3 regions of the Streptomyces sp. NPDC025273 genome follow, and region 1 is predicted to be linked to each of the others. Evidence: riboswitches for the same ligand, from Rfam matches in the RefSeq annotation. Region 1 holds a riboswitch; each other region holds the start of a gene.

Region 1 (4,104 bases):
GGGCGCGCCCGAGATGGGGGCCGCTCCGGCGGGTCCTGCTCACGATGTGTACGGCGCCCAGCAGACTCGGCCCATGCCCATCGTGCCGGACGTTCCCGACGCAGGTAGAGACGCTGACGACCGGAACAGGGACGCCGCGGCGCGTGTCAGCGGCCCCCTGTTCCGTGACGAGAAGCCGCAGGAGCCCATGTCCACCCCGTTGCCGTCGCCCCCGCCGCACAAGAAGCGTGCGGGGCGTGATCTGCGTGCTGCCATAGGGGTAGGCCTCGGGCTCGGCGCGGTCGTCGCCGGGTCGCTCTTCATCGTGAAGGCCGTCTTCGTCGGCGTGGTCGTGCTCGCGGTGGTGGTGGGGCTCTGGGAGCTCACCTCCCGCCTCGAGGAGCGCAAGGGGATCAACGCCCCCCTCGTGCCGCTCGCCGTCGGCGGCGCCGCCATGGTGGTCGCCGGCTACGTGCGGGACGCGGAGGGCGCCTGGGTCGCCATGGCGCTCACAGCTCTCGCGGTCCTCGTCTGGCGGATGACGGAGTCACCGGAGGGCTACCTCAAGGACGTCACGGCCGGTGTCTTCGCCGTGTTCTACGTGCCGTTCCTGGCGACGTTCGTCAGCATGATGCTCACCGCGGACGACGGTTCGTGGCGGGTGCTGACCTTCCTGCTGCTCACGGTGGTCGCCGACACGGGTGCGTACGCCGTCGGCTGGCGCTTCGGCACGCACAAGCTGGCACCTCGCATCAGTCCCGGGAAGACCCGCGAGGGCCTGTTCGGCGCGATCGGCTTCGCGATGGCCGCCGGTGCGCTGTGCATGCAGTTCCTGATCGACGACGGCAGCTGGTGGCAGGGACTGCTGCTGGGCCTCGCCGTAGCCGCCAGCGCCACGCTCGGCGACCTGGGCGAGTCCATGATCAAGCGGGATCTCGGCATCAAGGACATGGGCACGCTGCTGCCGGGCCACGGCGGCATCATGGACCGGCTCGACTCACTGCTGCCGACCGCGCCGGTCGTCTGGCTGCTGCTGGTGCTGTTCGTCGGATCCGGCTGAACAGGTTCCGTGGGCATGCTGCCTGACCTGCGGTTTTTCGAGTGAGGGTCCGTTGTCCACAGGGCGGCGGGCCCTCACTCGTATGTCTGCGACACTTGAAGAACCATGCCTAAGCCCGGAGAACTCCAGTTTGTCGCGCCCCGCGGAGCCAAGCAGCCGCCGCGGCACCTCGCCGACCTCACCCCCGACGAGCGCAAGGAAGCAGTCGCCGCGACCGGCGAGAAGCCCTTCCGCGCCAAGCAGCTGTCGCAGCACTACTTCGCGCGGTACGCGCACCGGCCGGCCGAGTGGAGCAACATCCCGGCCGGTTCACGGGACAAGCTCGCCGAGGCGCTGTTCCCCGACCTGATGTCCGTGGTGCGCCACATCAGCTGTGACGAGGACACCACCCGTAAGACGCTCTGGAAGCTGCACGACGGGACGCTCGTCGAGTCCGTCCTCATGCGCTATCCGGACCGGGTGACGATGTGCATCTCGTCGCAGGCCGGGTGCGGGATGAACTGCCCGTTCTGCGCGACCGGGCAGGCCGGCCTCGACCGCAATCTGTCGACCGCCGAGATCGTGCACCAGATCGTGGACGGGATGCGGGCGCTGCGCGACGGCGAGGTCCCGGGCGGACCCGCGCGGCTGTCCAACATCGTCTTCATGGGCATGGGCGAGCCCCTGGCCAACTACAAGCGGGTGGTCGGGGCGATCCGACGGCTGACGGATCCGGAGCCGGACGGCCTCGGACTCTCGCAGCGCGGGATCACCGTCTCCACGGTGGGCCTGGTGCCGGCCATGCTGCGCTTCGCCGACGAGGGCTTCAAGTGCCGCCTCGCCGTCTCGCTGCACGCCCCGGACGACGAGCTGCGCGACACCCTCGTCCCCGTCAACACCCGCTGGAACGTCCGTGAGGTCCTGGACGCGGCGTGGGAGTACGCGGACAAGTCCGGCCGCCGCATCTCCATCGAGTACGCGCTGATCCGCGACATCAACGACCAGGCCTGGCGGGGTGACCGGCTGGGCCGGCTGCTCAAGGGCAAGCGGGTCCATGTCAACTTGATCCCGCTGAACCCGACGCCCGGCTCCAAGTGGACCGCCTCGCGGCCCGAGGACGAGAAGGCGTTCGTCGAGGCGATCGCCGCCCACGGTGTGCCCGTCACGGTCCGGGACACCCGCGGCCAGGAGATCGACGGAGCCTGCGGCCAGCTCGCCGCCTCCGAGCGTTGAGACTCCGGTCCGGCCCGGTGGGCCCGGGCCGTACCGGCCGGGCGGAGCCCGGTGCGCGGGGCCGGTACGGCCGGTGCACCGGGCTGATCCGGCCGGTGTAGCCTGGTCCGAAAATCAACTTCATATTCCGACAGGGGAGCGCCACAGCGCTGAGAGTGCGGCACCGAGGACAGGTCGGCCGCAGACCCTCTGAACCTCGCCCGGGTCATTCCGGGTAGGAAGTTCGGACCTTACTCAAGCTGTTGCGCCCTGCCCGCTCACCGAGTGGGCGGGGCCGCGTCTCTTCCTGGTCACGCCCAGGAGGAATCACACATGAACACCACCACGAAGTACGCCGCGACGGCGCTCGCCGCCGCGCTCGGCGTCACCGTGCTCGCCGGCTGCGGCGGCTCCGACGACGAGCCCGAAGGCTCCGGGCGCTCCCGGACCGTCACCCTGGTCAGCCATGACTCCTTCAACGCCTCGGACTCCGTCCTGAAGGCGTTCACGAAGGAGACCGGTTACAAGATCAAGGTGCTGAAGAGCGGCGACGCGGGCGCCGCGCTCAACCAGGAGATCCTGACCAAGGGCTCCCCGCGCGGTGACGTCTTCTTCGGCGTCGACAACACGCTGCTCTCCCGCGCGCTGGACAACGGTCTGTTCACGCCGTACGAGGCGAAGGGCCTCGACCGTGTCGCGGCCGACGCCCAGCTCGATGCCACCGGGCACCGGGTCACGCCCGTGGACACCGGCGACATCTGCGTCAACTATGACAAGAAGTATTTCGCGGACAAGAAGCTCGACCCGCCGCAGTCCTTCGAGGACCTGCTGAAGCCCGCGTACAAGAACCTCCTCGTCACCGAGAACGCCGCGACCTCCTCGCCCGGCCTCGGCTTCCTCCTCGGCACGGTCGCCACCTACGGCGAGACCGGCTACCAGGACTACTGGAAGAAGCTGAAGGACAACGGGGTCAAGGTCGTCGACGGCTGGGAGCAGGCGTACAACGAGGAGTTCTCCGGCTCCGCGGGCGGCAGGAAGACCAAGGCGGACCGGCCGCTCGTCGTCTCCTACGCCTCCAGCCCGCCCGTCGAGGTGCTGTACGCCGAACCGCAGCCCACCGAGGCCCCCACCGGGGTCTCCACCGGCACCTGCTTCCGTCAGATCGAGTTCGCCGGCCTGCTGGACGGCGCGAAGAACGAGGCGGGCGGCAAGGCGCTGCTGGACTTCCTGATCAGCAAGCAGTTCCAGGAGGACATGCCGCTCAACATGTTCGTGAACCCGGTCGCGAAGGACGCCGAGCTGCCCGAGCTCTTCACGAAGTTCGGTGAGACCGTCGGCAAGCCGGCGACGGTGGCGCCGGAGAAGATCGCCAAGAACCGTGAGCAGTGGGTCCAGTCATGGTCCTCGCTCGTCGTGAAGTAGCCACCCCGCCCGCGGTCAGGGGCAGGGGCGACGCGCGTGGGAACGCGGTGCGGTTCGGCCTGATGGCCGTGCCCGTCGCGTTCTTCGCGCTGTTCTTCGCCTACCCCGTCGTCGCGATCGTCGGCCGGGGTCTCAGGACGGACGGCGTCTGGCAGTCCGGCCGGATCGGCGAGGTGCTGAGCCGGCCGGACATCCTGGACGTCCTCTGGTTCACGACCTGGCAGGCCCTCGCCTCGACCGGGCTCACCCTGCTGATCGCGTTGCCCGGCGCCTACGTCCTCGCCCGGTTCGACTTCCCCGGCAAACACCTGCTGCGTGCCGTCGTGACCGTGCCGTTCGTCCTGCCGACGGTCGTCGTGGGTACGGCGTTCCTGGCGGTGCTGGGGCGCGGCGGGTTCCTCGACGAGCTATGGGGCGTCCGGCTCGACACGACGGTGTGGGCGATCCTGCTC
Region 2 (4,104 bases), on a different contig from region 1:
GTACACGCGTCACCTCGACATCGAGCATTTCCGCGATGTCGGGAAGGTGGAGCCATGCGGGGACGAGAGCATCGATCTTTGCGTCAATCTCGGTCACAGGGACAAGCGTGCCATCCCGGACCGGCGGCCGGTAGCCGGGCCGACCGTACGGGGACACACCGTGCCCTCAGAGCGTCGCAGATCTCAGCGGCACGGAGGAGTCCGCGGCACGCACCGGATCGATCCGTGCCCCGGCCTCGACGAGCTTGCGCCCCTGGGCGAGGTCGCGCGGCCGGCCGACGGCCAGCACCGCCACCAGCACGCCCGCACGCAGCCAGCAGACCGTCCAGGACGCCTCGGCGGGGTCGCCGCGCCACAGCAGCGTGTCGGCGCCGGAGTGGTGGCCCGCGTACTGCACGAAGCGGCCGAACTGCTCGGACCAGAAGTAGGGCACCGGGTCGTACGTACGCGGCCGGCCGTCGGCTACGGCGGCGGCGACCGTCCGGGGTCCCTGGAGGGCGTTGTCCCAGTGGTGGACGAGCAGCCGCTCGCCGTAGCGGGCGGAGGGGAAGGAGGCGCAGTCGCCCACCGCGTACACGTCCGGCACCGAGGTGCGCAGGGAGCCGTCGGCGGTGACCGAGCCGTCCGGACCGAGTGCGATGCCGGAGCCGGCCAGCCAGCCGGTGGCGGGCCGGGCGCCGATGCCCACGATCACCGCTCCGGCGGGGATCACCCGGCCGTCCGTCAGGTGCACGGCTCCCGGTTCGACGCGTGCGACCCGGGTGCCGGTGAGCAGTTCGGCTCCGCTCTCGGCGTACCAGGCGGCCATCGGGGCGGCGACCTCGGCGGGCAGGGTGCCCGCCAGGGGGCGGTCGGCGGCTTCGACGACGGTGACCGCGCAGCCCGCGGCGCGGGCCGTGGTGGTGAACTCGGCGCCGATCCAGCCGGCTCCGACGACCACGACGTCGTGCCGCCTCTCCAGGACGGGCAGCAGCCGCTCGGCGTCGTCGAGGGTGCGCAGCAGATGGACGCCGGGCACGCCCTGCGAGCCGGGCAGGACGACGGGTTCGGCTCCGGTGGCGAGGACCAGGACGTCGTACGGGACGGGCCCGTCCGGAGTGTCCAGCTCGTGCGCGGCGGCACGCAGGCCGGTCACGTCCAGGCCCAGTCGCAGGGCGATGTCCAGTGCCTCGAAGTCGATGTCGAAGGCGGAGTCCTCGGCCTTGCCGAGCAGGACCGCCTTGGACAGCGGCGGGCGGTCGTACGGCTGGTGCGGCTCGGCACCGATCAGGGTCACGGTGCCCGTGAAGCCCCGTTCACGCAGGGCCACGGCCGTCTGCACCCCGGCCATGCCCGCGCCGACGATCACGACACGGCGTGGCCGCTCTCCCGCTGTCCGGTCCCGCGTCTGCTCGCTCACCCGTCCACCCTAATCACCCGACGCGCCGTCAGGCGGGGAGCTCCTCCACCACGCTCGTCCCGCTGCCTTCCTGGGACTCCCACTCCCACCGCTCGTCCAGTCGCACCCGGCCGTCGGGAAGCTCCGTGACGGCCGAGACGCAGTGCCCGCCCGAGGTCGTTCCGTCCCGCTTCAGCTGCACGTACCGGAAGTCCAGCGTGTCCGCGTCCCGGGTGCCGACGAGATGCCCGCGGACGACGTCACCGCCCGCGTACTCGGCCCAGATCCGCCCCTCCTGCTCGTGGTACGTGAACCGGGTGCGGGTGCCGACCTGGCCGGGGGCCTGGTCGGCTACGGGTGCGAGGACGAGTCCGTCGAGTGAACGGGCCACAGTGGCTGCTCCCTTACTGGCCGTGGGCGGCGGGGTCTAGGCTGGCCACCGTAAGGCACTCGCGGGAGCCCGGACGCACCGGGCTGAGAGGGAGGCTGACCGGCCTCCGACCGTACGAACCTGATCCGGGTCATGCCGGCGAAGGGAGGGGCTGGACGCCCATGCGCAGCTGTGGAAACACCTCCGACGTCCTGGTCGTCGGGGGCGGAATCATCGGTCTGGTGACTGCCTGGCGGTCGGCCCAGCGCGGCCTGTCCACGGCGGTGATCGATCCCGGCCCCGGCGGCGGGGCCGCCGGGGTCGCGGCCGGAATGCTGGCCGCCGTCACCGAACTGCACTACGGCGAGCAGATGCTGCTCGGCCTCAACGTCGCCTCCGCCGCGCGCTATCCGGCGTTCGTGGCCGAGCTGGAGGAGGCCACGGGTCAGGAGACCGGCTTCCGCACCTGCGGCACGCTGTCCGTCGCCCTGGACTCCGACGACCGGGCGCATCTGCGGGAGCTGCACGCCCTGCAGCAGCGTTCGGGGCTGGAGTCCGAGTGGCTCAGCGGCCGTGAGTGCCGCCGCCTGGAACCGATGCTCGCCCCCGGGGTGCGCGGCGGGCTGCGGGTCGACGGCGACCACCAGGTGGATCCCCGGCGGCTGGCCTCGGCCCTGGTCACCGCGTGCGAGCGGGCCGGGGTGGTCTTCCACCGGGTCTGGGCACAGCGGCTCTCCGTCGCGGGCGGCCGTGCGACAGGGGTCGTCCTGGCGGACGGTACGGAGACGTCCGCCGGTCAGGTCGTCCTCGCCGGCGGCAGCCTGAGCGGCCGGCTCGAAGGACTGCCCGAGGCGGTCGTGCCGCCGGTCCGCCCGGTCAAGGGGCAGGTGCTGCGGCTGGCCGTGCCGCCCGCGTACGCCCCCTTCCTCAGCCGGACCGTGCGGGCCGTGGTGCGCGGCAGCCACGTCTACCTCGTGCCCCGCGCGAACGGCGAGCTGGTCGTGGGCGCCACCAGTGAGGAGCTGGGCTGGGACACCACGGTCACCGCGGGCGGGGTCTACGAACTCCTGCGCGACGCCCACGAGCTGGTGCCGGGCATCACCGAGCTGCCGCTGACGGAGACCGGGGCCGGGCTGCGCCCCGCGTCCCCGGACAACGCCCCGCTGCTGGGCCCGACCGCACTGCCCGGCCTGCATCTCGCCACCGGCCACCACCGCAACGGGGTGCTGCTGACACCCGTCACCGGCGAGGTGATGGCCCAGGTGCTGACCACCGGCGAACTGCCCGAGGTGGCCCGCCCCTTCACGCCGCACCGTTTCGGCCCGTCCCGCGAAGCCCTCTCCCCCGCCCCCGCGTCCCAGGAGCAGCCCGCATGACTGAGCCCGTGCCCACGTCCGTGTCCGTATCCGTCAACGGGGAGCGCCGCGGTGTCCCCGCCGGGACCTCGCTCGACGCCCTGGTCGCCACCCTGACCGCCGCCCACTCCGGGGTCGCCGCCGCGGTCAACGAGGCCGTCGTCCCGCGCAGCCGGTGGTCCGCCACCGTGCTCGCCGACGGCGACCGTGTCGAGGTGCTCACCGCGGTCCAGGGAGGCTGACCATGTCCGACGATCTCTTCACCCTCGGTTCCACCGTCCTCTCCTCCCGTCTGATCATGGGAACGGGCGGGGCGCCGAGCCTCGACGTGCTGGAGCGCTCCCTGATCGCGTCGGGCACCGAGCTGACCACCGTGGCGATGCGCCGGCTCGACCCGACCGTGCGGGGTTCGGTGCTCTCCGTCCTGGAACGGCTCTCCATCCGCGTCCTGCCGAACACCGCGGGCTGTTTCACCGCGGGCGAGGCCGTGCTGACCGCCCGGCTGGCCCGGGAGGCGCTCGGTACCGACTGGATCAAGCTGGAGGTCGTGGCGGACGAGCGGACCCTGCTGCCCGATCCGATCGAGCTGCTGGACGCCGCCGAGGTCCTGGTCGACGACGGCTTCACCGTCCTGCCGTACACCAACGACGACCCGGTCCTGGCCCGGAAGCTCCAGGACGTGGGGTGCGCGGCGGTCATGCCGCTCGGCTCCCCCATCGGTTCCGGGCTCGGTATCCGTAATCCGCACAACTTCCAGCTGATCGTCGAGCAGGCCGGGGTACCGGTGATCCTGGACGCCGGTGCGGGGACGGCCTCGGACGCGGCGCTGGCGATGGAGCTGGGGTGCGACGCCGTGATGCTCGCCTCGGCGGTGACCCGGGCCCAGGAGCCCGAGCTGATGGCCGCGGCGATGCGGCACGCGGTGGACGGCGGGCGCCTGGCGTACCGGGCGGGCCGGATCCCGCGGCGCCACTTCGCCGAGGCGTCCTCGCCGGCCGGGG
Region 3 (4,104 bases), on a different contig from region 1:
CGGCTTCCGCGCCGAGCCCCGTGCGGTCCGCGGAGACCACCAGGGCCGCGAGCACCGTCGTCACCGGCACCGAGGCGACCAGCCCGATCGATCCGACCAGCGTCCGGACGATCTCCATCGCGACCAGTTCGCTGTTGGCCACCGTCCCGACACTGCTCTGGGCGATGGAGAAGAGCAGCAGCAGAGGCAGCGCCGCGCCCGCGTAGGCGAGGACGAGCGTGTTGACGACCGAGGCGATGTGGTCGCGGCCGATTCTGATGCCCGCCCGGTAGAGGCGGCGCACGCCCATCGCCGGGTCCGCCTGGTGCAGTTCCCAGACCGCCGAGGTCTGGGTGACGGTCACGTCGTCGAGCACACCGAGCGAGCCGATGATGATGCCCGCCAGCAGCAGGCCACTCATGTCGATCTCCGGGTACAGCCCGTGGATCAGACCGGTGTTGTCGTCGGTGTTGCCGCTGAGGCTCGCCCACCCGATGAAGAGTGAACCCAGCAGCCCGATCAGCAGCAGTGAGATGAGCGTCCCGATGACGGCCACGGAGGTACGGGCCGTCAGCCCGTGGCAGGTGTAGAGCGCGATCAGCATGATGGCGCTGGACCCGATCACCGCGACCACCAGCGGATTCGAGCCCTGCAGAATGGCCGGCAGGATGAACAGCGTCAGCACGGCGAACGACACCGCCAGCGCGATCAGTGCCATCAGCCCGCGCAGCCTGCCCACCACGATCACCGCGAGGGCGAAGATCCCGGCCAGCAGGGCCATGGGGAACGACCGGTCCACGTCGGTCACCGAGTACTGCAGATCGCGGGGCGCGTCGGGGGCGTACGCCACGACCACTCCCTGCCCCTCCCTCAGTTGCCTGGAGGCGTCGGGCTGGACGACCTCGACGAACGTACGGCCCTTGTCGTCACCGGTCGTCACTTCGACCGTGGCCTTCTTGCACAGCCCCGCCTGCTCGTTGACGGCCTCGCGCCCCGAGGGCGTCGAGGTGTCGCCGGTAGGTGGCACCTGCGCGGCGTTCACGTCCGCGCAGTCGACGTCGACGACCTTCACCACCTTGCCGTCCTGGGTCTGCCGGTCGAAACCGACGCCGGTGCGCTCGTGGGCGGGGGCGCCACCGGGCCAGAACGCCACGAGGCCGACGAGGACCGCGGTGGCGAACGGGATCAGCACGGCAGCGATGACCTTGCGCAGATGCTTGGACACGGGCGCGGCAGGGCCGTGGCTGTGGGTGTGGCCGTGCGCATGACTCTGTGTGCTGCCGGATGCGGGGCCGTGGGGTTCGGGGGCGCTTCGGGGGGACGTCACCCGGCGATCATCCCAAGAACAGGGGAGGCCCTCTGGCCAGCACGCCAGAAGGGAGGCTAGCGTGGTGTCACCTTTGTACACGCGGGAGCTCGGAGCACCGGGCTGAGAGGGCGCTGACCTCCGTACATCCGTGCGGGAAACGCTGCGCCGACCGACGAACCTGTTACCGGGTAATGCCGGCGTAGGGAGTAGGTCTCATGACCACAGCGGACGCACGCACGCCTGCCTCGAAGCAGAACGCCCAGAACACGGCGGACGGCGAGGCCGGGAAGTCCATCGGCTGGCACAAGGGGTACGTCCAGGGCTCGCGCCCGGACCTCCGGGTGCCGGTCCGTCAGGTGCACCTCACCAACGGCGAGGACGTGACCCTGTACGACACGTCGGGCCCGTACACCGACCCCTCCACCGAGACCGATGTCCGCCGGGGGCTCGCGCCCCTGCGGGAGAACTGGATCATCGCGCGCGGGGACACCGAGGAGTACGCGGGCCGGCCGGCTCGCCCTGAGGACGACGGGCTCAAGCACACCTCACCGCGTGGTGGCCTGCGCAACCTCGACGCGGTCTTCCCCGGCCGCCCCCGTCAGCCACGCCGCAGCCGCGACGGGCAGCCGGTCACGCAGCTCGCGTACGCGCGCCGGGGCGAGATCACCCCGGAGATGGAGTATGTGGCGATCCGGGAGAGCGTCGAACCGGAGGTGGTGCGCGAGGAGATCGCGGCGGGCCGGGCGGTCCTGCCGGCCAACGTCAACCACCCGGAGATCGAGCCGATGATCATCGGCAAGCGTTTCCTGGTGAAGGTCAACGCCAACATCGGCAACTCCGCGGTCACCTCCTCCATCGAGGAGGAGGTGGACAAGATGACGTGGGCCACCCGGTGGGGTGCCGACACGGTCATGGACCTGTCCACCGGCCGCAACATCCACACCACCCGTGAATGGGTCCTGCGCAACTCCCCCGTGCCGATCGGCACCGTCCCCCTCTACCAGGCCCTCGAGAAGGTCGACGGCCGGGCCGAGGAGCTGACCTGGGAGATCTACAAGGACACCGTCATCGAGCAGGCCGAGCAGGGCGTCGACTACATGACGGTGCACGCCGGTGTCCGCCTCCCCTATGTCCCGCTGACCGCCCGTCGCAAGACCGGCATCGTCTCCCGCGGCGGCTCGATCATGGCGGCGTGGTGCCTCGCGCATCACAAGGAGTCCTTCCTCTACGAGCACTTCGAGGAGCTCTGCGAGATCCTCGCGGCCTACGACGTGACGTACTCGCTCGGTGACGGGCTGCGCCCCGGATCCATCGCCGACGCCAACGACGAGGCGCAGTTCGCCGAGTTGCGCACGCTCGGCGAGCTCAACTCCGTGGCCAAGCGGTTCGGCGTCCAGACGATGATCGAGGGCCCGGGACATGTCCCGATGCACAAGATCAAGGAGAACATCGACCTCCAGCAGGAGATCTGCGAAGAGGCGCCGTTCTACACGCTCGGCCCGCTGACCACCGATGTCGCGCCCGCGTACGACCACATCACCTCGGGCATCGGGGCGGCGATGATCGCCTGGTGGGGGACGGCGATGCTCTGCTACGTCACGCCCAAGGAGCACCTGGGGCTGCCGAACCGGGACGACGTGAAGACCGGTGTCATCACCTACAAGATCGCGGCACACGCCGCGGACCTCGCCAAGGGCCACCCCGGCGCGCAGGAGTGGGACGACGCGTTGTCGGACGCCCGGTTCGAGTTCCGCTGGGAGGACCAGTTCAACCTGGCGCTCGACCCGGACACGGCTCGGGAGTTCCACGACGAGACGCTGCCGGCCGAGCCGGCGAAGACGGCGCACTTCTGCTCGATGTGCGGCCCCAAGTTCTGCTCGATGAAGATCTCACACGACATCCGGCGGGAGCACGGCGCCGAGCAGGCCGACATCGAAGCGGGGATGGCGGAGAAGTCCAAGGAGTTCGCGGCGTCCGGCAACAGGGTCTATCTGCCGATCGCGGACTGAGATCCGGTGCGCGGGCGTCCGCCCGGGCGGACGCCCGCGGACGCGTCAACGGCGCCGCCCTGGGCAACATGCCTCCGGGGCGGCGCCGTTGGGCTGTTCTCAGTTTGTGTGCATCGCTCACGAAGCGTGTTGGGAATGGCTGGTTTAACATGGTTATTCCTGTCCTGCCTTGGTTTCAGGCGGTGTTCGGAGACGGTAAGGACACAGAACTGTGGCAGGTAGATGTACGTTTCGCCGGGAGTCTTCGTGCGCTTGACCACTTCCTTATGTATGCCTTACCTTCCGCTGTGCTTGGCCGAAAAGGTGTGCGTCCCCGACGGGGGCGCCAGGGGAGGGAATCGCAGTGAACTGGTACCTGGGCGTACTCAAGAACTACGCGGGCTTCAGCGGGCGTGCGCGCCGCAAGGAGTACTGGATGTTCGTACTCTTCAATGCCATCGTGGCCGCGGTCCTGATGGGCATAGGCTTCGCCATCGAGTCGCAGATCCCCTACATGATCTACATCCTTGCCGTCCTGGTGCCGTCGCTCGCCGTCGTCGTACGTCGCCTGCACGACACCGGCCGTTCCGGCTGGTGGTTCCTGATCGCGTTCGTCCCGCTCGTGGGCGGCATCGTCCTGCTCGTCTTCATGTGCCTCGAGGGTGTGCGTGAGGCGAACGAGTACGGCGCCAACCCCAAGCTGGCTCCCCAGGGAGTCTGACGGGGCGCTCCGAAGGATCGGAGCACCGCACACGACGGCAGAGGCCGGGCGCAGCACGAGCTGCCCCGGCCTCTGCCGTGCGGTGGCACGGGCCGTGGGACAGCGAG

What was found. A riboswitch is a leader RNA that binds a small molecule or an ion and turns the genes downstream of it on or off. The one in region 1 is predicted to bind thiamine pyrophosphate.
Region 2: linked by a shared signal. The riboswitch ahead of thiO (glycine oxidase ThiO) and the one ahead of AB0F38_RS26745 (thiamine ABC transporter substrate-binding protein) in region 1 are both predicted to bind thiamine pyrophosphate.
Region 3: linked by a shared signal. The riboswitch ahead of thiC (phosphomethylpyrimidine synthase ThiC) and the one ahead of AB0F38_RS26745 (thiamine ABC transporter substrate-binding protein) in region 1 are both predicted to bind thiamine pyrophosphate.

What each region holds. Positions count from the first base shown of each region.
Region 1 is NZ_JBEZYP010000020.1:40,607-44,710, reverse strand. Features, by position in the region: gene AB0F38_RS26755 (phosphatidate cytidylyltransferase) at 1-1,039, shown strand, start outside; gene rlmN (23S rRNA (adenine(2503)-C(2))-methyltransferase RlmN) at 1,145-2,251, shown strand; TPP riboswitch at 2,374-2,490, shown strand; gene AB0F38_RS26745 (thiamine ABC transporter substrate-binding protein) at 2,564-3,652, shown strand; gene AB0F38_RS26740 (iron ABC transporter permease) at 3,715-4,104, shown strand, end outside.
Region 2 is NZ_JBEZYP010000001.1:937,446-941,549, reverse strand. Features, by position in the region: gene AB0F38_RS04150 (Rv2175c family DNA-binding protein) at 1-97, opposite strand, end outside; gene AB0F38_RS04145 (FAD-dependent oxidoreductase) at 167-1,399, opposite strand; gene AB0F38_RS04140 (hypothetical protein) at 1,428-1,769, opposite strand; TPP riboswitch at 1,821-1,933, shown strand; gene thiO (glycine oxidase ThiO) at 1,931-3,124, shown strand; gene thiS (sulfur carrier protein ThiS) at 3,121-3,345, shown strand; gene AB0F38_RS04125 (thiazole synthase) at 3,348-4,104, shown strand, end outside.
Region 3 is NZ_JBEZYP010000018.1:109,046-113,149, reverse strand. Features, by position in the region: gene AB0F38_RS25820 (YibE/F family protein) at 1-1,306, opposite strand, end outside; TPP riboswitch at 1,378-1,511, shown strand; gene thiC (phosphomethylpyrimidine synthase ThiC) at 1,504-3,297, shown strand; gene AB0F38_RS25810 (DUF805 domain-containing protein) at 3,641-3,997, shown strand.